Regions from separate parts of the Paenibacillus oryziterrae genome, predicted to be linked through region 2. Evidence: a T-box and tRNA genes for the amino acid it is inferred to sense, from the RefSeq annotation. Region 2 holds a T-box; the other holds one or more tRNA genes.
The links. The T-box of region 2 lies ahead of ACAN55_RS08415 (arginine--tRNA ligase). A T-box ahead of a tRNA ligase gene usually reads a tRNA of that ligase, here a tRNA-Arg.

Region 1: it has a tRNA-Arg gene. The T-box ahead of ACAN55_RS08415 (arginine--tRNA ligase) is inferred to sense a tRNA for this amino acid. The anticodon was not compared.

Annotation. Positions count from the first base shown of each region.
Region 1 is NZ_JBGJZO010000002.1:444,479-457,119, forward strand. Features, by position in the region: gene rnr (ribonuclease R) at 1-817, opposite strand, end outside; gene secG (preprotein translocase subunit SecG) at 1,040-1,273, opposite strand; gene eno (phosphopyruvate hydratase) at 1,494-2,780, opposite strand; gene gpmI (2,3-bisphosphoglycerate-independent phosphoglycerate mutase) at 2,843-4,387, opposite strand; gene tpiA (triose-phosphate isomerase) at 4,390-5,142, opposite strand; gene ACAN55_RS04345 (phosphoglycerate kinase) at 5,167-6,348, opposite strand; gene gap (type I glyceraldehyde-3-phosphate dehydrogenase) at 6,520-7,530, opposite strand; gene ACAN55_RS04355 (sugar-binding transcriptional regulator) at 7,638-8,699, opposite strand; tRNA gene ACAN55_RS04360 (tRNA-Arg) at 8,999-9,073, shown strand; gene clpP (ATP-dependent Clp endopeptidase proteolytic subunit ClpP) at 9,341-9,937, shown strand; gene ACAN55_RS04370 (GDSL-type esterase/lipase family protein) at 10,022-10,660, opposite strand; gene ACAN55_RS04375 (PdaC/SigV domain-containing protein) at 10,784-11,863, opposite strand; gene ACAN55_RS04380 (SIMPL domain-containing protein) at 12,147-12,641, opposite strand, start outside.
Region 2 is NZ_JBGJZO010000005.1:162,437-175,077, forward strand. Features, by position in the region: gene ACAN55_RS08415 (arginine--tRNA ligase) at 342-2,204, opposite strand; T-box leader at 2,244-2,463, opposite strand; gene ACAN55_RS08420 (DEAD/DEAH box helicase) at 2,586-5,852, opposite strand; gene ACAN55_RS08425 (sulfite exporter TauE/SafE family protein) at 6,197-7,030, shown strand; gene ACAN55_RS08430 (DUF1634 domain-containing protein) at 7,030-7,407, shown strand; gene ACAN55_RS08435 (TetR/AcrR family transcriptional regulator) at 7,496-8,197, opposite strand; gene ACAN55_RS08440 (ABC transporter permease) at 8,255-9,286, opposite strand; gene ACAN55_RS08445 (ABC transporter ATP-binding protein) at 9,283-10,014, opposite strand; gene ACAN55_RS08450 (TolB family protein) at 10,200-11,639, shown strand; gene ACAN55_RS08455 (phosphate ABC transporter substrate-binding protein) at 11,708-12,565, shown strand.

The DNA.
Region 1 (12,641 bases), on a different contig from region 2:
CATTAACGGCATCATCCAAGTCCTTGGCATCTTCACCGTCAATAGTCACAATATTAAGTCCGCGAAGGTCGCGGCGGCCCTGCTGGATAATCTCTTCTTCTGTAATGGAATCGGGAGCACTACCCGCTTCAGCCATGACCTCATCCGGGAATCCTTCCGGCAGCTGATGCTTGCGGATGATCGACAGAATATCAACACCCGGGTCATCCTTATGCCCCAGAATCTCAATAATCTCGCCTTCCGCCGCCGCACGGCCCTCCGGATAATTCACAATACGGACAACAACCTTCTCGCCACCAACTGCACCCTTAAACGATTCACGCGGAATAAAAATATCACGGTTGATCCGTTTATCATCCGGCAGCACAAAGCCATAGGTCTCCAAGTTCTGGAATACCCCTACCGTCTGCAGCACGCCTCTCTTCACAATCCGTACAACCTGACCTTCCATCCGACCGCCGGACTGGCTTCTCGAGGTTACACGCACCAGCACGATGTCCCCGTTCATCGTTCCCTTTAAATCATTCGCATGAATGTACACATCAGGATGATCCCGGTCATCCGGAATGAGAAAAGCGAACCCTTTGGCATGAGCCTGCAATCGTCCGCGAATTAGATCCATTCTTTCCGGTACACCATAAGCAGCACCCCGGGTTAAAATAATTCTTCCATCCTGCTCCAAGTCAGCCAGCAGCTCTTCAAACTCCTTGAACTCCTGACTGGTCTCCAGCCCGAAATGGCCCACCAGCTCGTCATACGTCAACGGCTTATAAGCGGTCTCCCGCATAAAATCCAGCAATGTCTCTTGTGATATCATTATCGTCACCTTGCCTTCCATGGCAGCCTTTTGCCGCCGGCATTATATGTATGTTTCTTCCTATAATAACTTCATACCCTAGTATACACGAAATCAATCTTGATCATCCCTATTCTTGTCCACCCGCACAGAAGATCCTTAAAAAAGACAACAAAAAACCTCCGCCCGGTTCATTCCGAATAGAGCGAAGGTTGATTTCATCATATGCGCAAAAATAGTTCACTAGTCAACAAAAACAGCCACTAGGATAGACATGATAAAGAATCCGGCTGCCAGTCCAACTGTAACACGTTGAAGAACAAGCTCCATTCCGCGTGCCTTTGATTTACCGAAGAGATGCTCAGCGCCGCCTGAGATGGCACCGGAGAGACCTGCGCTTTTTCCCTTTTGCAGAAGAACCACCGCGATCAAACCTACGGAGAAAATAAGGAGCACTACTTTCAAAAAGATATCCATTAACTTCCACCTCCTACGCCTAAGCATCACTATCTATGGTAATTAAGACATTCACGTTTCATAAACAGCATTTTTATTTTATCATAGCACGTTAGCTAATACAACCATTTAACCACTAATTCCTGGGTTTGACTTCTTGTATTTCAAAAAAAAATGCCCCGCAGCCTCGAAAGGCTTGCGGGACATTGTAACCTGAAGCATCTCCGGTTAAGAAGAGCTATTATCTTTTCAGGTTGTAGAAGGATTTCAGGCCGTTGTATTGAGCCAATTCACCCAGTTCGTCTTCGATGCGAAGCAATTGGTTGTATTTAGCAACACGGTCTGTACGGGAAGGAGCACCTGTTTTGATTTGACCAGCATTAGTCGCAACAGCGATGTCAGCGATTGTGCTGTCTTCGGATTCACCGGAACGGTGGGAGATAACAGCTGTGTAACCAGCGCGTTTAGCCATTTCGATAGCGTCGAAAGTTTCAGTCAATGTACCAATTTGGTTAACTTTAACCAAGATGGAGTTACCGATACCTTTTTCGATACCTGTTGCAAGACGCTCAGTGTTTGTAACGAACAAGTCGTCACCAACCAATTGGACTTTGTCGCCCAATTTTTCAGTAAGCAATTTCCAGCCATCCCAGTCGTCTTCGGACATACCGTCTTCGATTGTGATGATTGGGTATTTCTCAACCCAAGAAGCAAGAAGGTCAACATACTCAGCGGAAGTGTAAGATTTACCTTCGCCAGCAAGTGTGTATTTACCGTCTTTGTAGAACTCAGTAGAAGCAACGTCCATACCCAGGAATACGTCAACACCTGGTTTGTAACCTGCTTTTTCGATAGCTTCGATGATTGTAGTGATAGCTTCTTCATTCGAACCAAGGTTCGGTGCGAAACCACCTTCGTCACCTACAGCTGTGTTCAAGCCTTTGGAGCTAAGAACGGATTTCAAGTTGTGGAAGATTTCTGCGCCGATGCGAAGAGCTTCTTTGAAGCTTGGAGCGCCTACAGGCAGAACCATGAATTCTTGAACGTCGATGTTGTTGTCAGCATGCTCGCCACCGTTGATGATGTTCATCATTGGTACTGGAAGAGCTTTAGCGTTGAATCCGCCCAGGTATACGTACAAAGGAATATCCAGAGCTGCTGCAGCTGCACGAGCTACGGCCATGGATACAGCCAGGATTGCATTAGCGCCCAGTTTGCCTTTGTTATGAGTTCCGTCCAAAGCGATCATCAGTTTGTCGATGCCCACTTGGTCAAGAGCGTCCATACCGATTACTTCTGGAGCGATAACTTCATTTACGTTCTCAACAGCTTTCAGAACGCCTTTACCCATGTAACGGGATTTGTCGCCATCACGAAGCTCAACAGCTTCATGAGCGCCAGTGGAAGCGCCGGAAGGAACGATAGCGCGGCCTTTAGCGCCGGATTCCAGATAAACGTCAACCTCTACCGTAGGGTTACCGCGGGAGTCAAGGACTTCGCGTGCATACACATCAGAAATAATAGTCATGTAAGTTAATCTCCTTTTAACATTGGTTTTTTGGTAAAACAATTAGCAAAACGGAATTCAGCTTATTTACGGCTGGCAATCATGGATTGTCCGGTCATTTCCGCTGGTTGCGGAAGTCCCATCAGATCCAGAATGGTTGGCGCTACATCAGCAAGAATACCGGATTCGCGCAATACTACATCGTTGGATGTCAAGATGAAAGGAACCGGATTTGTCGTGTGAGCCGTAAACGGACGGCCTTCTTCGTCAAATACCATGTCCGCATTACCGTGGTCGGCGATAATGATCGCTACGCCGCCTTTAGCAACAACGGCATCCACTACCTTGCCAACACATTCATCCGTAACTTCTACAGCCTTGATTGTTGGCTCCAGCATACCGGAGTGTCCAACCATATCAGGGTTCGCAAAGTTAAGGATAATGGCATCTTGTCTGTCTGCTTCGATCTCCGCTACGCAGGCCGCTGCCACTTCGTAAGCGCTCATCTCAGGTTGCAGATCATAGGTTGCCACTTTCGGAGAGTTGATCAGGATACGGGTTTCACCCGGAAGCTCCTCATCGCGTCCACCGCTGAAGAAGAAGGTAACGTGAGGATACTTTTCAGTCTCCGCGATACGCAGCTGCTTCTTGTTATTCTGTACAAGCACTTCACCCAAGGTATTATCCAGGTTCTTCGGCGAGTAGGCTACGAAGCCTTGTACCGTTTCGCTGAATGTGGTCAGGCATACGAAGTGCAGGTTCTGCGGGAACAAAGCACCACGGTCGAAGCCGCGGAAATCTTGGTTCGTAAATACTTGTGACAGCTGAATGGCGCGGTCCGGGCGGAAGTTGAGGAATACGACGGAATCGCCGCTTTCTACTGCTGCCAACGGTTTGCCTTCGCTGTCTACAATAACGCTTGGTTCAACGAATTCGTCATATACGGAATTCTGGTAGGATGCAGTGATTGCTTCCAGTGCATTTGTATATTTAGGGCCTTCGCCATATACCATTGCGCGGTAAGCTTTCTCTACACGTTCCCAGCGTTTGTCGCGGTCCATTGCATAATAACGTCCGGAGACAGTAGCAATGGCGCCTACGCCAACTTCCTCGATCTTCGCTTGCAGATCCTGAATGAACTTCTGTCCACTGTCAGGAGCTACGTCGCGTCCATCCATGAAAGCATGAACATAAACTTCATGCATGTCTTCTTTTTTAGCAAGATCCAGCATTGCGAACAAGTGCTGAATGTGGCTATGTACGCCACCATCAGATACAAGCGCGTACAAGTGAAGTTTCTTGCCAGTGGTTTTAGCGCTTCTTACCGCCGCAACCAATGTTTCGTTCTCGAAGAATTCTCCGTCGCGGATGGACTTGTCGATACGGGTCAGATCCTGGTATACGATCCGGCCTGCGCCGATGTTAAGGTGTCCGACTTCGGAGTTCCCCATTTGTCCTTCCGGCAGTCCCACAGCTTCACCGCAAGCGGTAAGCGTGGTGTTCGGATATTCTTTCAGGTAACGGTCGTAGTTCGGTTTATTGGCTTGAGCAACCGCGTTGCCTTCAGCCGTATTGCGCAAACCGAACCCATCCATAATGATCAAAGCAACGGGTCTTGGTGCTGACATCCTTACTTCGCCCCCTCAACTAGTGAAACGAAGGAAGCAGGCTGCAAGCTGGCACCGCCGACAAGAGCGCCGTCGATGTCGCTTTGTCCCATATACTCAGTTACGTTCTCAGGCTTCACGCTGCCGCCGTATTGAATACGTACCACTTCAGCAGTTGCTTCATCGTACAGACCTTTTACAAGGGTACGGATGTAAGCAATAACTTCGTTGGCATCTTCGGAAGTGGAAGATTTGCCTGTGCCGATGGCCCAGATAGGCTCATAAGCGATAACCACTTGTGCTGCTTGTTCTGCACTAAGGCCGGCAAATGCCGCTTCAGTTTGAACTTTGCATACGTCTTTAGTCTGGTCAGCTTCACGCTCTTCAAGCTTCTCGCCTACGCAGACAATTGGAGTGATGCCGTGGCGGAATGCCGCATGCATCTTTTTGTTAACGATTTCGTCCGTTTCACCGAAATAGGCACGGCGCTCGGAGTGGCCGATGATAACATAATCTACGCCGAGATCTTTCAGCATTACACCGCTGATCTCGCCAGTGTAGGCGCCGTTATCTTCGAAGTGCAGGTTTTGTGCACCAACTTTAATGCTGGTGCCTTTAACTGCTGCTACCAAAGCTGGCAGGTTGGTGAATGGTGCGCAGATTACTGTTTCTACGCCATCTACTTCTGCTTTGCCTTTGATTTCAGCAACAAAGCTTTCGGCTTCCGGAACGGTTTTGAACATTTTCCAGTTGCCTGCGATAATAGGTGTTCTCATATCTTGGAATGCCTCCTTCTCGTCTTACTTGTCGTTCAGTGCTTCTACGCCTGGAAGTGCCTTGCCTTCCATGAACTCAAGAGATGCGCCGCCACCAGTGGAGATGTGATCCATTTGGTCAGCCAGGTTGAATTTCTCTGCAGCAGCTGCAGAATCACCACCGCCGATAATGGTGTAACCTTCAGTAGTTGCACACGCTTTAGCTACAGCAATTGTACCTTCAGCGAAGATGTCGATTTCGAACACACCCATAGGTCCGTTCCAAACAACCAGCTTGGATTCTTTGATAACGTCAGCATACATTGCTGCAGTTTTCGGTCCGATATCCAGACCCATCCAGCCTTCAGGGATTTCGTTGATGTCAACAACTTTGGTATTGGCATCTGCACCGAATTTATCAGCAACTACTGCATCCACAGGAAGCAGGAAGTTTTTGCCTAGTGCTTTTGCTTTCTCAATAAAGCCAAGAGCTGTATCGATTTTGTCGTTATCAACAAGGGAGTTTCCGATTTCGTGACCTTGAGCTTTGGAGAACGTGAAAGCAAGTCCGCCACCAATCAATACATTGTCAGCCAAAGTCAGCAGGTTATTAATAACATCGATCTTGTCTTTTACCTTGGAACCGCCAATGATAGCAGTGAAAGGACGTTCTGGTTGAGCAAGTGCTTTACCAAGAACAGACAATTCTTTCTCCATCAAAAGACCGGATACTGCCGGCAGATAATGAGCGATACCTTCTGTAGAAGCATGCGCACGGTGAGCCGCGCCGAATGCGTCATTCACGAACAGGTCAGCCAGTTCAGCGAACTGCTTAGCCAATTCAGGATCGTTCTTTTCTTCACCTGGGTAGAAGCGAACGTTCTCAAGTACGAGTACATCGCCTTCACCAAGCTCAGCGATTTGTGCTTTAACAGCTTCGCCAACAGCTTCGTCAGCCTTAGCAACCGGTTTGCCGAGAAGCTCGGACAGACGTGCTGCTGCACCTGTCAAACGCAGGGAATCTACAAATTGACCGTTTGGGCGGCCCATATGGCTGGCCAGAATGACCTTTGCACCGTTCTCGATCAGGTATTTAATAGTAGGAAGGGTCTCGCGGATACGTGTATCATCCGTGATTTTACCGTCTTCTACTGGCACGTTGAAATCTACGCGTACAAATACGCGTTTACCTTTAACTTCTACATCATGGACACTTTTCTTGTTCATGTTTGTTTCCTCCACACACAAATTTATACAATCCCGCATTTAAGGCATATAATTCTCAAGAAATATAAGCAAAGTATGAAGTATCCTTATACTTTGCTTAATATTCTCAGAAAGAGCGGAAACAATGGAATTCTGTTTCCGCTCTTAAGCTGGACTTATATAAAAACAATATTACTTAGCGATTTTTGCAAAGTGTTCCAAAGTACGGATCAATTGTGCAGTGTAGGACATTTCATTGTCATACCAAGCAACAGTTTTAACCAGTTGTTTGTCGCCAACAGTCAATACTTTAGTTTGTGTAGCATCAAACAGGGAACCGAAAGTGATTCCTTTGATGTCGGAAGATACGATTTCATCTTCAGTGTAACCATAAGTTTCGGAATCAGAAGCTGCTTTCATAGCTGCATTGATTTCTTCAACAGTTACGGTTTTTTCAAGAACAGTTACCAATTCAGTCAGGGAACCAGTTGCTACTGGAACACGTTGAGCTGCACCGTCCAATTTACCTTTAAGTTCAGGGATAACCAGGCCGATTGCTTTTGCAGCACCGGTAGTGTTAGGGATAATGTTCTCTGCTGCTGCACGAGCACGTCTGAAGTCACCTTTAGCGTGTGGAGCATCCAAAGTGTTTTGGTCGCCAGTGTAAGCGTGAATTGTAGTCATCAAACCTTCTACAACGCCATAGTTGTCTTGAAGAACTTTTGCCATAGGAGCCAGGCAGTTCGTTGTGCAAGAAGCACCGGAGATTACAGTTTCAGTACCATCAAGGATGTCATGGTTAACGTTGTAAACAACGGTTTTCATGTCGCCTGTAGCTGGTGCAGAGATAACAACTTTCTTAGCTCCACCTTTAAGGTGTTTTTCAGCTGCTTCTTTAGTTGTGAAGAAGCCTGTGCACTCCAGAACGATGTCAACGCCAAGCTCGCCCCAAGGCAATTCTTCAGGGTTGCGGTTCGCAAGAACCTTAACGTCTTTACCGTTTACTTTGAAGAAACCGTCATGAACTTCAACATCACCGTTAAAAGTTCCTTGAGTTGTATCATATTTCAACAAATGAGCAAGCATCTTAGCGTCTGTCAAGTCATTGATAGCTACCACTTCGATACCTTCTACATTTTGAATACGGCGGAATGCAAGGCGTCCAATACGTCCAAAACCGTTAATACCAACTTTTACACTCATTGAATAGTTCCTCCTAGATTTCGTTTTATTTATTCAAGACAGGATGTTAAGCCTGTCAAGACAACAAGGTTAAGTATAATGCATGTTGGAAAATTATGCCCCCCACATTATGGAAGACGAAGGATTAAATGTGCTTGTTCATCAATTTCCCTGCCAATTTCTACTGCGGCTGCCTCATCCGTGACCAAAATATCCTCCTGGCCGAAGCGAAGCATCGCATGAATGGCTTTTGCCTTGCGCTTGCCCCCTGCTATTCCAATGACAACCTCTGTCCGGACAATGTCCTCCAGACGCAGTCCCATCGTTAGCATGGTGTGGACAACCTCGCCATTCTCGTTGAAGTAATATCCGAACGATTCGGCTACGGCACCTTCTGCCTGAATCTCAGCAACGGTTGCCTCGTCCAGCTTGCGGCGGCGGGTCATTTCCAGAGCATCCCCGATGCCATGCACAATAATGCGTGAGCGCCGGATAATCTGCACAATTTCTCTTGTATTCGTATCCTCAGTAAGCGACTGGTAAGCATTCTCCCCGAGCAAATCAGGAACATGCAGCAGCCGATATTGCGCTCCAATCCGTTTAGCCATTGTGGATACAATGGTATTGGCTTGGATCTCCATGCTTTCTCCCAGTCCTCCGCGTGCCGGTACGAACCAGGCATCCTTGCAGGAAAGGGATATGGGTGGTGTTAGCTGATCGGCCATCTCGGCCAAGGTTGAACCACCGGTAACAGCAACTGTATCATTGCACCGTAATACACTAAGCAGCGCTTTTGCACCTGCCCGCCCAAGCTCACGCTTGGTGAATGGTGATGTTTCACAATCGCCTGGCACAATTATTACTTTGCTAAGACCGTATTTGGCACGAATTTTCTCCTCCAGATCGTCCAGACCGAACAGGCTCTTGGCGACTGGCTCTAGCAGGTCCAGCAAGCTTCGGCCCGCATCGCTGATGCGCATGCCTACACTTTCGATCTCGATAAGCCCCTGCGATTTCAGAAGGTCTGTCTCGGCACGCAATGTACGCTCTGTCATATCCAAAGAATTGGCTAGCGTTCTGCGCCCAATAATATCGGACAGCATGATCTGATGAAGAATCGTATACCGTCTCTTAAGGGTTTCCATGAGATCAGGCAGAAGCTGCTTTTGTATTTCCAATAAGTTACGCATGCTTTCACTCCTGCAACTTCGTCTTTCTCTATCCCCTTGTTTATGGCCTTAAAATGTCCCGGGTTAACTTTTTAAGTCCCACCCATATTCTACCCAAATATTGCCCTAAACGCAAGTCTTCCGAGAGTAGAATTAACAACTGCTTTTCTTCTTATGCATAGATGGTCTTAAATGGCCAAATGAAGCGCTTTTTTATAAGACGGGCGCAAATCAAATATTCCCTCTATCTTGCTGTACCTGTGAAGGATGGTAGATAAAGATTGCTTTTGCTTCCTATTTGTATTATAATAATTTTTGTTGCGCCCGTGGTCCAATGGATATGACGTAGGCCTCCGAAGCCTGAGATCCAAGTTCGATTCTTGGCGGGCGCGCCATAATTTTATAATTAGCCCGTACTATATTTAACCAAAAGATACTCATTGACCCATAAGATGGAAACTTTTAATAAGTGACCTTCATTATGGGTCATTTTTGTTGTATACAAAAGCAGGAACAGACCCCAAATTTCAGAAAACAGACTTTTTTTATAATAAGTTTGACTTTCTTTGACTTTTTGTTTGAATTTGTTTATCATGTGGTTATTACGGTAAGAGTAACAATGAAAGACATTCCACCAGCCCATTTTCAAGGAGGTTTTCCACGTGAGTTACATTCCTATGGTCGTAGAACAGAGCAACCGCGGTGAGCGAGCTTATGACATCTATTCCCGCCTGCTGAAGGACCGCATCATTTTCCTTGGTACAGAGGTTAATGACGTGGTAGCCAATTCCATTATCGCGCAGATGCTGTTTCTGGCTGCCGAAGAACCGGATAAGGACATCCATCTGTACATCAACAGTCCGGGCGGTTCGATTACCGCAGGTATGGCTATTTTCGATACAATGCAATATATCAAACCGGATGTATCCACGATCTGTGTGGGCATGGCGGCAAGCATGGGTGCATTCCTGCTGAACGCTGGGGCTAAAGGCAAACGGTTCGCGCTGCCTAACAGTGAAATTATGATCCACCAGCCACTGGGCGGAGCCCAAGGCCAAGCTACTGATATTGAAATCCGCGCACGTCGCATTCTGAAGCTTCGCGACAAGCTGAACCGCATCCTCTCTGAGCGGACCGGTCAGCCGATGGAACGTATCGAAAAAGATACCGACCGCGATTACTTCATGACTGCTGCCGAAGCTGCGGACTATGGAATTGTCGACAAAGTGATCGAAAGACCCATTGCTGTTGGCGTATAAGCACTATACTTAGAAAGCTCTTGAGCATAAAAGAACCCGTACTTCACACTAGTGAAGTACGGGTTCTTTGTTATGTGCATACGGTCAGTAGAGCCGGCCATATCCAAGTGCGTTAAGCTGATTGGCTATTACCTGATACCCGCGGCCATTGGGGTGAAGATGATCCAGTGACAGCAGTGTTCTTTCATGTCCGGCAAAGGAACTATAGATCCCGGCGAAGCCGGTCGTTCCGCTATTGTATTGCGAAGCATAACGGTTAAACTGCTGGACCCAATTCGTTGCCTCACGAAACTCAGGGAACGGATTATACAATCCGACAATCCGAACGATATAAGGCTCACGCGAGCCTGACTTTAATCCGCTGACTGTGCCCATGATTACTGAGAAATTATGCCTGCATTCCTGCAGCGCCTCACCCAATATTCTTGATGTATTCTGAGGCTGCCTTGAAGCCGACCTCGCCGCATGGATCAGATCATTGCCGCCGATTGAGATGGTGATGAGCTCCGCCTCTTTTAACGCCCCTCGAAACATATCATTCCTGCGTACGCGCTGTGAAAGCTCCGCCGAAGTTAGTCCGTTGATACCTAGATTCACTAAACTTATGGGAGTCCTCAGCCTGCTTTCTGCCATCCTCCGGTATACCGGCACAAATCCGTTTCCGGGAAGCGCTCCGAACCCGGTCGTTAAGGAATCTCCGATCGCTGTATATTGATAGCCCACTGCTCTCCCTCCTCCCTCATGAGCTGGCTGCTTTCTTCAGCATATGAGCGGAGGAGGAACCTGGACACCGGAAGATGTCCCTGGACATTAGCGGAAATATTGTATACCCTTCTGAGCTTAAGCTTATTTTAGACTCGTGAATGGACTGCTTCCATCCGGCAGAAGCTCTTTAAAGGTGAAAGTATATTCAGGGAAGCCCTGAGCATACGCCGTATATTCATATAATTGGAAGAAGAGAACGGCCTTGCCGTCCTTTAGATAGAAGTATTTCTCGGTCGCAAGTCCGGTGAACCCTCCCAGATATCCGCCTTCCGCTTTTAGCTCCTTGTTCAGCCTCGCGTTCAGCATCTTTTTGTAATCCGGATTCTTTCCAAACAGATCACCGAGCAGCAGGCGTTTTCCGTCTTTCAAGGAGAAGGTAAAAGCATTACGGTATGTCATCCCGTGTGCGCCTCCAGTATAACCGTATTGGCTTGTGATCAGACTTAGCACACCATTCTGATTGTAAGTAACGATATAATTGCCTACGAACTCATACGGACGGTCTTCCTCTGTTCTATTGGCGATTTCCTGCTCCGCCCCGGCGGCATAGCTGGTAATGGTCTGCTTCAGCGTATTGTTAATTGCCTTCTGTGCATCCGCATTCGCAAGCCCGCTTACCTGCGGATACTCCAGCTTCATAGTCACACCAGTCATCTCTTTCTCATAACTTTCCGTTGATATGGTGATGGGATTCTGTGCTCTATTCAACACATTCAGGCGTCCAGTGGAAGCACTCCAGTCTCCCTGATAACCTAAATAATCACTCAGCAGATCAAATGGAACATAGAGCTTATTACTTAGCATCTTCCCTTCATATTCCGAGATATAATAATTGTTTACAAAGATGGCGACGCCATATTCCGATACCATAAGCCTGGTCTCTTTGTTTCCTGTACCGATGGTGTAGGTATTCTCTGCTTTATTAAAAGAAACCGGCATGCGAAGCGTATCCCGCATAAAGCTTACCGGAACCCACACTTTTCCATCCCTGAAGATTCCCTGTTGCTCTGTGACCACACCATTTCTTTTCAGCACCACAAGTGAGCTGACGCTTGCCTTCACCTGTACGGGCGAAGCTCCCGCTGCTGCTTGATCCGCTCCCCAGAGGCCTCCGCTAAACAATACTCCGGCTGCCATAACGCTGATGCCCCATTTTCTCACGCTTCTCCACTCCTGCATATCTTCTTCTCCTTTTCACTGGCTCGATATTTGTCATAAGGTTAGCCCACAGCTTCCATTATAAAGAGTAGCTTCGAACGGAGTGTTACAACTCCCCTTACATTTTCTTAGTATTTGCCCATGATTGTTAAAGCTCTTGTTACCTTTCTTTAAACAAACTGAGAGATTTCACACATTCGCTGCCTAAGTTAAAAAATAAGGGAGGCATCCTCCGCTTAGCGGCGATATCCTCCCTCACTGTTATACCGGAAATCCTCCGGGTAACCTATTTCAGTTCATACATTACGCTGAGCTGTGTTGTAATCTTCACTTCTCCCGGTTGAACGGAAGTACCGGCAGCCGAATCAGCTGCAGCAGCCTCAAGCTTCATGTTTTGATTGAAATACACCGGATTTACGCTACTGTCATTTTGGCTGACACTGATGACCACACCCAGACTGCGTTTTGCTGCTTTAGCGATTGCTGATGCTTTAACATCTGCGTTAGCCATTGCTTTCTCAATCACTTGAGCTTCAAAGGCAGAAGTATCTTCTACTGCAAAGCTCGCATTGCCGATGTTGTTCGCGCCTGCTCCTGAAACAGCATCAAGGAGTGCGCCTACTTTATCGAGACTGCGGTAAGCAACCTGAAGTGTATGGTGGGCATTGTAGCCGTTAACCTTTTGGCCTTCTTTTTCACTGTAGGAATAGTTAGGCTGTACATAGAATTGAACGCTTTGGATATCCTTGTCTGCAATACCCCAAGTGGTCTTCAGCACCGA
Region 2 (12,641 bases):
AGGGCGGTATCCCTTCCGGGACGTCACACAAAGCCTTCCTTCGGGAAGGCTTTTGTGCGTTCCGGAGGGGGAGAACCCCCGCGGGTTCGTTGGAGCATAAGCATCGTTAGCAACTACTTCGCAATCCGCCCGAAAGGGCGGTATCCCTTCCGGGACGTCACACAAAGCCTTCCTTTCGGAAGGCTTTTGTGCGTTCCGGGGGAGAGAAACCCCGCGGGTTCGTTGGAGCATAAGCATCGTTAGCAACTACTTCGCAATCCGCCCGAAAGGGCGGTATCCCTTCCGGGACGTCACACAAAGCCTTCCTTTCGGAAGGCTTTGTGCGTTCCGGAGGGAACAGTCTACATCCGGTCCGGCAGCGGCAGACCAAGCACCTGGAGCGCATCACCCAGAGTTTCAGAGAATGTATATGTCAGCCAGATCCTGAAATCCACGCTTTCGGACTTCCCTTTGAGAATCGGACATTGGGAATAGAAATGATTGAACAAGGAGGCAAGTGTAAAAGCATAATTGCAGATTGAGCCTGGCGTCAGTTCTTTGCCTGCCAAAAAGAGCGTATCCTGCCATGTGCTTAAATGTCTTAAAAGCGCAGCTTCTGCTTTATCCAGTTCCTGCGGGAATAACGGGAGTTTGGTATGTCCGGGAAAATCTGTTTTAGTCAATACACTTTTCGCACGCGCATAGGTATACAGTAAATACACACCCGTGTTCCCGGATATTTCTGTAGCCTGTCTGAAATCAAAAATAATTTCGGTTCCCAGATTGAACCGGAGCAGATAGTAGCGGATGGCCGCAGTAGCGATCAGCCGGCTGGATAGCCCGCTTTTATCAGGACGTGTATCTTCAATAACCTGTTCCATGAGCTGCACGAGATCGGTTACTTTAACGCCTATACCTTGCCGCCCCGACATGGCATAGGAGCTTTTGCCGTCAGAGGTATCAATGCCTAGTTCTGCGGCGGAAGCTGGACTCAGCGAAACCACACCATAGCTTACATGGTTCAGTTGCTCTGCCTGACAAGTATATCCAAGCGCTCCTAAGGCCATCTTCACCATCTGCTGGGGGTATTCCTGTCTGTAATCAATGACATTAATAACCTTATCCGCCTGGCCAAAAGCCTGCTTAAGCCCTTCCTTTCCTGTAGTCCATAAGCCCGCTGTGAATTCGTTGTACAAAAAGTCTTTATCCAGCAGTCCGAATTTCCATAGATGATAAGCGATATCCTTGGCGGTATACGTTAAAATGCCATTCGACCGTACCAGCACTTTATCCGCGTTGTGCTCATCAGTATCTGTTTCTCCACGGGTCTCTGTGACCGCCTGTTTCAGCACCCAGCAGCCAGCCAGCTTTCCTTCCTGTTCCTGCACAAACACAGGTAATTGCTGCAGCAGCTCAAAAGCAGATTCCCAAAATCCTTCCCTTACGATGCTGCTCTCCCATACCAGCAGATCATAATTGATACCAAATCCTTTCATTTCCTCGACATGCTCTTTTACGATTCTTTCGGCGACAAGGGTCCCGAGCCAGGCTTCGTTGCCGCCGCCGTTTTCAAGCCCATGAAGAATATCTACACGCTTGACGGTCATACCCGGATCTGCCGCGTACACCTTATTGACACTGGAATAAAGGTCCCAGCAATAATCGCCAAAACGTTCATGTTCACCCTGAAGGTCCACATGCAGCAGCCCAACTACCGTGTCAGCCAGTTGATTGCCCAAATCGTCAATATAATTATGAACCTCTACGTCATACCCCGTTCTTTTCAAAATCTGCACCAGTGTGTCTCCGATACAAGAATTTCTCAGATGGCCTATGTGCATCGATTTGTTCGGGTTCACTGAAGTATGCTCGATAACGATTTTTTCTCCGGAATGATCCGGCAGTTCGAAGGTGCTCTCGGCCCATACCCGCCAGTTCACGAACAGATTGATAAACCCAGGAGCCGCAACTTCAACCTTTTGAATAAGGCCGCCGATCAATCCCTTCTGCTGAAGCTCAGACTGAATCAGACCAGCGACAACTAGGGGGGACTTGCGAATAGATTTCGCGAGCTGCATGGCGATGCTGCTGGAATAATCACCATTTTCGGCATTAGCCGGCTGTTCGATAAGCACTCTAATATTGCTGATTTCCGGGATGTCCAGATTCGTCAGTACGGTATGCACGCTTTGCTCTAATTGGTTTCTAATCCGTTGACCGATCATTGAAAAGACCTCCTTTAAAATGCAAAAAAGCCCCGTCTCCAAAGAGACGAGGCTGCTAACGCTCGCGGTACCACTCTCGTTGCTAAACGGGGAAGCTTAGCCACTCTACGGGTTAACGGCCCTCTGCCGGAGCTTCCTACTGAGGTTCAGAAGCCCATCTCCCGGGTGCGCTTCACTGCGTTGGTCCGTACCGGCTTTCACTCTTCCGGCTCGCTGTAGACTGGATCCCCGCAATTACTCTCCCGATCATCGATTGTATATATTTTTTCTAGTATAGCTAATTTTACGGAGAAATCAATAGCAGCCCGAATCTCTTAATAGTTGTTCTAGTAAAAAGATTCCACCCGCACTCCTTATGTCCACACCGTCAGTCCTACACCGTTATATACCTAGAATCTCCCTGATATCCTGCTCGGTTAAGCTGGATAAGGCTTCCTGACCCGGCTGGATCACTTCATCGATCAGATTGATCTTCTTCTGCTGCAGCTCGAACATTTTATCCTCGACAGTGCCACGGGTGACAAGGCGGATCACCTGCACGACATTTTTCTGCCCGATCCGGTGGGCCCGGTCCGCAGCCTGTTGTTCGACGGCAGGATTCCACCACAAATCGTAGAGAATTACCGTGTCCGCTCCGGTCAGATTTAGTCCGGTTCCGCCCGCTTTTAACGAGATAAGGAACAGGTCACGTTCACCTGCATTAAATTGGTTGCACAGTTCCACCCTCTTAGGGGCAGGTGTCTGTCCGTCCAGATAGAAATAAGGAATATCCTGAAGTGTGAGTTCCTGTCCGATCAATTCCAACATTCCGGTGAATTGTGAAAAAACAAGCATCCTTTTACCCGCACTGCGGCATTCCTCAATAATCTCCAGCAGCTGTTCCATTTTCGCTGAACTGCCCGTATATCCTTCTACGAACAAAGAAGGATGGCAGCATAGTTGGCGAAGACGGGTCAGGCCGGCCAGGATTTTGATCCGGTTGCTCCCTGCATCCTCGCTGTTTAAATGGCGGAGTGCTTCCTTTTTAAGTCTGGCAAGATAAGCTACGTACAGCTTCTTCTGTTCCGGAAGCAGTTCGGAAGCTTGAAGCGATTCGATCTTGTCCGGAAGTTCCTTCAGGACATCCCGCTTCAGTCTGCGCAGCAGGAAGGGACGGATTTTTCGGGCGACCGTTTCTCTCGGCAGATCGTGGAATTCTTTTTTGCCGGGAAGCAGGTTAGGAAATACAACGCCATAGATAGACCAGATATCTTCAAGGGCGTTTTCTACCGGTGTCCCGGTTAGGGCAAAGCGATAGCGGGCCTGGAGTAATTTGACGGATTGGGCCGTTTGTGTGACGTGGTTCTTGATCGTCTGCGCTTCGTCCAGAATAAGTGTATGGAACAATTTCTTGGCATATATTGCGATATCCCGCCGGAGCAGGGGATAAGAAGTAATGATGATATCTGCCCTTGCGGCATTCTGAAGAATCTTTCCCCGGTCCGCAGCGCTTCCGTCGGCAATAACCGCCTTAATCTCAGGTGTGAACTTGTGCAGCTCGTTTAGCCAGTTATAGACCACAGAAGCAGGCGCCACAATAAGCGCGGGAACGCCATCTTTCCGGATGGCCGGAAGCTCAGAGAGCAGGAAGGCGATACTCTGCATTGTTTTTCCCAGGCCCATATCATCCGCCAGAATCCCTCCAAACCGGTAATTCGCCAAAGTCTTCATCCACTGGAAGCCATACTCCTGATAGTCCCTGAGCACAGGGGCAAGGCTGTCCGGCACAGGGAAATCCAACCGGCCCGGATCCTGCATGTTATCGAGAAGTCTGCGCAGGCTTTTGCCGATGGTTACGGCATCCCCTCTTGCAGCATCGGCTGCCAGATGTAATCCCCGGGACAGAGGCAGAGAAAACTGCTTGCCGGTGATCTCGTTTCTATGGATGCCTACTTCATTCATGAACGAGATGATTTCCAGGAATTCTTCCGTATCCAGAGGCAGGAGCGCCCCATCCGGAAGCCGATAGTATCTGCGTTTTTCCTGGAGGGATTTCAGGACCTTCTGGATTTCGGATTCGGGAATACCGACGATGTCGAATTTGAATTCCAGCCAGTCTGTTTTCTCGTTCCAGCTCAGGGTAGCTGTCGGAGGAGATGAACCTTTATAGAATCGTGCTTTTACAGCAGTGGTCGCATAAACATCAAGATGTGGTTCAAGTAGCGGAACCGTATGGTACAGGAAGTCATATTCGGCGTCTTCGCCGCTCAAATAATATCCGCCTTCCGTCTGTACGATGGTGTCTTGCTCCATCAGATCCAGAATCCGTCGCTCCTTGTCTGTATCCCGCACAAGAATTAACGAATTTTCACGTGACTGTCTTTTCTCGTCGAGAGGATTGATCACAATATCACCATATTGGAACTCAAGTCCAGCCAGTAGCCGGTCCTTCAAACGGTCGAGATAGAGCCGCGCCGTCAATGGAGATTGAATGATACGCTTAGAAATACTGTCCGATATCGTGACATGCCCGATCTGTTTAAGACCGGGAACCACCTTATCCATAAAAGATTCCATCTGCTCAGGCATGATGCCGATGCCATCCCTACGGGAATTCTCCAGCATAGCCTGCACTCCGGCAAGACGCCTGCAATCTTCTTGCGGCAGTTTCAGCAGTTGACCATCGGATACAATAAATCCGTAATCCGTCATGATTACCATGGCGTCCAATCCCTCAACATCCAGATGATATCCAGCTTCTGCATACTCGGCAGACTTAAGCTGAAAGCGGACCGGAGGTTTCTTCGCAGTCACCTGAATACCTTCAACCCATTTATCACCTTGCTGTATATAAGTAAGAGGTGCCCTAGTAAGCGCCGGGAGTAAAGAATCCCAGAAATACGGAGGCACCGGCAGCAACCGCTCACCTCCTGGTACAGCAGATCCGAAGTTGGCGCCGAAGCTGTAACGGTACATTTGCTCGTTGACTACGATTTCGATCAGCTTCTGGAGTATGTCATTGTCCTCTTTAGCAAAGCTGTGCATGGAAGGTTCATAGACAAATTGCTTAGAGAATTCATAGGCTTCCCCGCGCTGGACACTCAGGAGGAAGGCACGGATTTTAGGCACAATGTAGGAGCGTTTCAGCCCGATTTTGAATTCTATGCCAAACATGCGGTTACCGGATTCTAATGTAAAAGGCTTGCAAGTCCATGCCACAGAAAGGGGTTCCCGATTATCGACAAAAGTTCCGGTCCCGCTGGGACGCGGCCGGCTGGTTCCGAACATGCCCAGCATACCGTCTACCAGGTGTTGATCGCGTGAAAAGCCTGCATTAGAGCTAGCAGTCTGGCCTTCTCCTTTTTCACTGTTCTGCAGGTCGAGAACGGTAATCAGGAGAGCTGCAATATGGGTGCAGAAAGGACCTCCCTGATAATAGTCAGGACACGTGCAGGCGGCCCTTACATCTCCATCGCTATCGATCACAGCCCGAACATTGTAGCAGCTCTCCCCCAGGACATCGGCTTCGTAACGCGAAGGTTCAGAAATCTCATCCGTATCGGCATACAGCACTGTTACTCTTCCGGCCTGATAATAAGCGAGGCCTTTGTCAAAAGCAATGTTGCCGCACAGCAGCTTAATAACCCTTTCCGAGACACTGAAGCCCATAACATGACCCATCCTTTAATTTATAATCTCATGTACATCCGGCTTGTATAGCGTTTTATCAGCACCTGTAACTCTATACATTAACGCCGGAAGCATGTAAAGCTTGTCCTCATGTAATTCTCCATTTCCTGATCATCGGCAGACTCTTTTGGTTCAACACTATAATGATCTCGCTCAATGGGGGGTGGAGAATACTAAATCAATATAGCACTTCTAATGGGTAAGTCAATTCCGGAGCCCGTTGACAAAATGCCGGGATAGGCATAGTATTTTGAACGGAAAAGCGCAGGGACAACATCTTGTGCGGATACGCAATTGACAATCATGAAGCGGAGAATGAAATTATGGCACTTACAACATTAAGTATCTTTTTAATCGCTATTTCAGCGGGAATCATCGGTTCCGTTTTGGGGCTGGGCGGGGGGATTATCGTTACTCCTGCATTAACGCTGCTCTTCGGGGTAGATATTAAATTTGCGATCGGGGCAAGCCTGATTTCCGTAATCGCTACATCGAGCGGAGCGGCAGTTGCGTATATCCGGGATAAAATCACGAATGTGCGTGCCGGAATGTTCCTGGAGATAGCTACAACGACCGGGGCGATAACCGGAGCATTCCTGGGCGGAATATTTGCCCCGCAGGTTTTGTATATCGTCTTCGCTGTCTTGCTGCTCTATTCGGCACTGAACATGCTCAAGAACCGAAACAGCGAGCTGCCGGAGGGTGTAGAGATGCATCCGGCATCACAGAAGCTGAAGCTCGCGGGAAGTTATTATGATAAGGCCCATAAACGGGAGATTTCCTATAATGTAGGAAATGTTTATGGAGGTTTTGGCGTGATGTACGGAGCGGGTGTGATTTCGGGTCTGCTCGGCATTGGGAGCGGAAGTTTCAAGGTGATGGCGATGGATATGTTTATGAAGCTGCCAATGAAAGTTTCGACGGCGACCAGCAATTTTATGATGGGTGTCACAGCGGCGGCGAGCGCGGGAATATATATGCTGCGCGGTGATATTGACCCGGTAATCTCGGCTCCTGTAGCTTTGGGCGTTCTTCTCGGAGCTACGCTTGGATCAAAGATTATGCAGCGCCTCAAGAATCAGACGATCCGTAAGCTATTTATACCGGTGCTGATTTATGTAGCGGTGCAAATGATCGTACAGGGAGTGAGATTATAATGGAGGGTGTAAAAGAAACCGCGGTTAGCCGGATTGGCGAAGTGGAGCTCATCGTGAGCAAGGTGCTGCGGATTGGCGTATTGATCAGTGCCTCGGTTATTCTGTTAGGCCTGCTGAAGCTGCTGGTGACCGGAGTAGGAGGATATCCTGAAGGGACGTATCCGGTAACGCTCGGCGGGATGCTACAAGGAGTGGCTGATTTCAAGGCTGTAGCCATTATGCAGAGCGGATTATTCCTGCTTATCTTAACCCCGGTGCTGCGGGTCGCTTCGTCTCTGGTGGTCTTCCTTAAAGAAAAAGACTATTTATATGTAGGAATTACATTAATCGTCTTCTGTATTCTCATTATTAGCTTCCTGCTGGGCAAGGCTGCTTAATTAACAAAGGGTGTTTCCCAAGCCGTTCGAAGCGGCTGCAGGAACACCCTATTTTTAATGGAAATACAAGAAACGATACTGCGATAATTTATTTAAGGCGTTCAATCCCTGGAGCACTGATGCCGTGCATAATGAACTGTATGGTAAGCTCAATTTCCTTCTCGTCATCCCAGTCCTTCTCGGGCAGCAGCAGCAGCCGGGCAAGTAGGAAGCCGACAATGGAGGAAACGGAGAAGCGGATGACGGCAGACGTCGGTACATCGATAACCGCACCTTTTTCCTTAAAATGCTCGACAATCTCCTCGACCCTCTCCACCACTTTGCTAAGTATGTGCTCCATAAAATGTTCCCGCAGTACAGGCTGGAAAGGGATCTCCTGAATCAGGATCTTGATGATTTTAAAGTTCTTGCGGGCAAATTCAAGCCGGTTAATCGTAAAGGCACGCAGGAAGTCCTCGTAGCTGTCAAAAGGCATTTCCAGAATCCCGTTGAAGTTCCTCATAACGAAAGGGGCAATCATCCGGCTCATGGTGGGTCCGATGATCGACAGCAGCAGGTCTTTTTTCGTTTTGTAGTATCGGAATATAGTCCCTTCTGCGACGCCGGCCTTCTGGGCGATTTCACTTGTAGCCGCAGCTGAGAATCCTTTTTCGGAAAAAACCTCGATTGCCGCCTGCATGATGGACATCTGCTTTTCGGTCATTTTCTCTTCTTTGCCGATGGATATAAGCTCTTCGATCCATGCATCTTCTGTATTCTTATCGTATTTATTCACATGTTGCTCGGCCATACGGCAACCCTCCAGACATCTTTCTGCTCTGTTATATTACCACAGCCCGAGACAAGTTTACATTTTGCGGTGCTTTCTCAGGGCCAGTACGTTCAGCATCATAAACAGCAGGGAGAAGCCAATTAACACGTAGACATTGAGTGCAATGGCATCCCAGCCTTTGCCGCGAACCATAACATTCGTTAGTGCCTCGGCCCCATAATATAGAGGTGTCGCCAGACCAACCCGTTGCAGCCACAGCGGTAAGGTGTCCATCGGGAACAGGCCGCTGAGGAAGATCTGTGGAACAATAATCAGCGGGATGAACTGGATCATCTGCAGCTCATTAGCTGCGAATGCGGACAGTAAGGTTCCCAGAGTAAGGGCCGTCATGGACAATAGCAACGTCATTAGCAGTACATAACCGAAGCTTCCGGTCATTAGGATACCAAGCACCTGAATGGAGAACCAGGAGATCAATAATGCCTGAAATACGGTGAAGATCCCGAAACCGCAGACATAGCCGATTACAATCTCCCATCTCTTTAGAGGTGTAGACAGCAAGCGTTCCAATGTACCCGTTGTTCGTTCGCGCAGGAAGGATACACCGGCAATCAGGAAGACGAAGAAGAAGACGAAAACTCCGATCATAATAGGGCCAAAACGGTCGATGGTCTTCATATCCGCAGATCCATAAAGATAGTCGATGACCGGCTGAACCTTACCTTGGGAAGAGGGGATAAGATCCTGAGAGGCCTGTTCAAGCGTCTGCATAACTGCGCGGTTCGCCGTCGGGTTGCTGCCTTCCAGCAGGACTTTCGGCGAAACTCCGTCCATCGTGATTAGGGCATCAATATCCCCGTTCTGCAAGGCTTTAGAACCAAGCTCAGCCGTGGAATAATCCGTTACGTTAGCGTCATAGCTTTCGAGCGATGCGGTAAGTTTAGCTGCTCCTCCGGACACGCCAATGTTCGGTTCATAAGCATTACCATTAAAGACGAGGCTCATTAGACTCAGGACTAGCAGGGGAGCGATGAACATCAGCGCCATCGTTCTTTTATCATGAATAAATTGCTGAAGGATACGAAGGGTAATAGCCCGGATTCTCATGAACGTACACCTCCATAATATAGAAAGGCCTCTTCAATCGAAGTTGTCCCTGTAGCCTGTAATAATCCCTGCGGAGTATCCACTGCTAGAAGTTTGCCGTCCCGGATCATAGCAAGCCGGTCACATTTCTCCGCTTCATCCATTACATGTGTAGTCAGCACAATCGTAGTTCCTCTCTTATTGAGTGCTCTCAGCTCATCCCAGATGGATTTGCGAAGTACCGGATCAATCCCGACAGTCGGTTCGTCCAGAATCAAGAGCGGAGGTTCGTGCAGCAGGGCAATGGCCAGTGAGAGGCGGCGTTTCATTCCTCCTGAGTATTGACCGACACCTTTACGTAAATGATCCTGCAGATTTACAAGCTCCATGACTTCCTGAATCCGTTGTGTCCGCTTAGCCCCCTTTAAACCATACAGGGATGCGAAAAACTCCAAGTTTTCTTTAGCGCTAAGCTCGGTGTACAGTGCATCCGACTGTGCCATGTAACCCATTTGCTGAAGCATAGCCAGTTTGGGGATTTGGACTCCCAGAACATGGATCTCACCTGAGGAAGCAACATCAATACCTGTCAGAAGCTTAACGAGTGTTGTTTTGCCGGAGCCAGAGGGGCCCAGAATGCCAAAGGTTTCAGCTTGTTCTACTTGAAGCGAAATTTGATCTAGTACTACTTTGCTGCCAAATGATTTGCCGACATGATCTGCCTTAATGACCGGAGCAGCGTTTATCATCATAATCTCCTCGATTCTTAAAATGAGTGAGTACTCACTCATAATATAACGTATTTTATCCTTAATGTAAATAAATCCGCATAAAAATAATAAGTTAATATTTCCATTACATTCCTCTGCAACGCCTTTGACAATTGTAGCTGAAAATAAGAGAAGCAGTTACCTAGATGAAAAGGGTGAATATATTGAAAAACAGTAAATGGTTAAGCACAGCTTTGGCTTCCGCACTTCTCGTTACAGCAGGAGCAGCCAGTGCATCAGCAGCAAGTGTTAGTGGCAGTGCGAAAACTTCGGCTAACAGTAAAACAACGATATCTGCTGTTGCAATCAAGGAAGGTTCCGTTTCTTGGACAGTTAACGGAGCATCCGCCACCTTCAATACCATTGACAGCGGCGGTTACAAGTTGTATTCGCTGAGCCAGGTAGCGGGCAAACTGGGAGCTTCCTTAACAGTTGGAGCAACCGGCATCGAACTGAGCGATATCAGAGGATTACATACCCTTCAATTAAAAATAGGCTCCAAAAGCTTTCAGGCAGACGGTGTTCAAGGAACCTTCACTGTAGCGCCAGTAGTATATAAAGGTAAAACGTATGTTGAGCTGACCAAGCTGGTGAACGGCCTTGGTGGTGAAGTGCAAGTGAAGCCTAATGCCATCACAAACCCTGCTCGACTTGCCGGTGAATTCGATACCCTCCACTGGACTGCCGATGGCAGCATCATTGCGAACCGTGAGGATTCCGAGGCTCTGCAGCTTGTCAAATTCACTACAACTCCGGGTTACTATGATACATTCTCAACCGACGCACGTGCTGTTGATTTCACAGTATCTCCAGACCAACAATGGGGCGCTTTCACCGATGATACAGGTCATCTGAATCTCATTGATCTCTCCTCCGGTATCATTAAGGTTCTTGGCAGCGACACTTCGGTAAAGACTGACCTTGTATGGTCCCAGGACGGAACAATAATTTACTTCGTCCAAGGAGACAAGCAAGAGAAAATTTCACAAATTGCGGTTGCCAGCGGGACGGTAACTGAGTTGCTGGTTGACAAAGTAGAGAATAAATCCGACTTGCGGATTTCCGCTGACGGCAAAACAGCAGTATATATTGTCAATGTAACCGGGGTTGCTAAAAATGATGCTGATAGCACAGAGGATTCCCTGTCTGTTGACTTCAGTAAGGCAGGCGGACAACTCTTTAAGCTGGATCTTGCCACTAAGGATGCGAAACCGGCAGCATTGACTACCCTTGCGGATAACAAGCTGTATCCGGAAATCCTGGCAGACAACAGCGTGGTATACCTGAGTGCTGATCCAGATGGTAAGGTCCTCAACACATTGAAGACTGTAAAAACGGATGGAACACTCGCTGACTGGAGTCTTGATATCGAGGTGGTCTGGTCCGCAAAAGTTAGCAGCGGCCTGGTTGTTGCTGGCACAGCTACTGACGGCAGCACACGGATTTATGCCCTTACACCAGCTGGAGTGAAAACAGAACTGTACCGCACTACAACGGGCATCGATGAAATCGCAGTATCCCAGGACGGCAGCAAATTGGCGGTAGTTATTGAAGGTAAGCTTTCGGTCATCCAGAATGCCAAAGCTGTACAGCTTTCGAAATAAGAACGTTCCTAAACAACGGATATACCATTACAAAAATACGGCACGACAGCCGAGAGGAGATTCATTAAATGAATATTTTTAGAAAATTCACGGTAACAGCACTCACAGCCGTTATCGCAGCAACAGCTTCGTTTGCGGGGTTTGCAGCAGCAGCGGATTCATTAAGCGGTAAAATTACGGTCAATGGCTCAACGGCACTTCTGCCGTTGACGCTTCAAGCCGCTAAAGAATTTCAAAAGCTTCATCCAAAAGTGAAAATCGCCGCTTCCGGTAAGGGTTCCGTTACTGGGCCGCAAGCCGTAAAGAAAGGGATTGCTGACATTGGTGCTTGCGACTGGGATGCGAGCATTGACGTTCCAGGCTTCAAAGCTTTTGATGGTCAGGTTGCGAATAAAGTGGCTGTCATTCCTTTTGCAACAATCGTTAACAAGAACGTAGGTGTAGACAACTTGACTACTGAGCAGCTTAGAGGCATCTTCTCCGGCAAAATCACGAACTGGAAAGAGGTAGGCGGTTCGGATGCCGATATCGTTGTCATTACCCGCGCATTTGGATCCGGTACCCGCGTTAACTACCAGGCTAAAGCCCTTGGCGGCGGCGATATCGTGAAGAAAGAGAAGAACTATAAAGAAACCGGATCGAGCGGTGATATGAAGACTGCTGTAAGCACAACTCCGAACTCCATCGGATACATTGACCTTGTATATGTTAGCGGTGATGTGAAAGCCGTGAAATTCAATGGTGTTGCTGCTACTACGGATAATGTTATTAACGGAACATACAAGATCTGGGCATACGGTTACTTTATGACTAAAGGCCAGCCAACAGGTGCAACTAAAGAATTTATCTCTTATATCCAAAGCAAGAAGTTCCAACAAGGTTCACTGAAAAAGCTTAAATTCATTCCGATTTCGGCTATGAAATAATACAGCTATCCAATTCTATACTGAACGGCAGCAGCGGCCAGTCCCGGATTCTAAGGGAGTGGCCGCTCACAGGAGG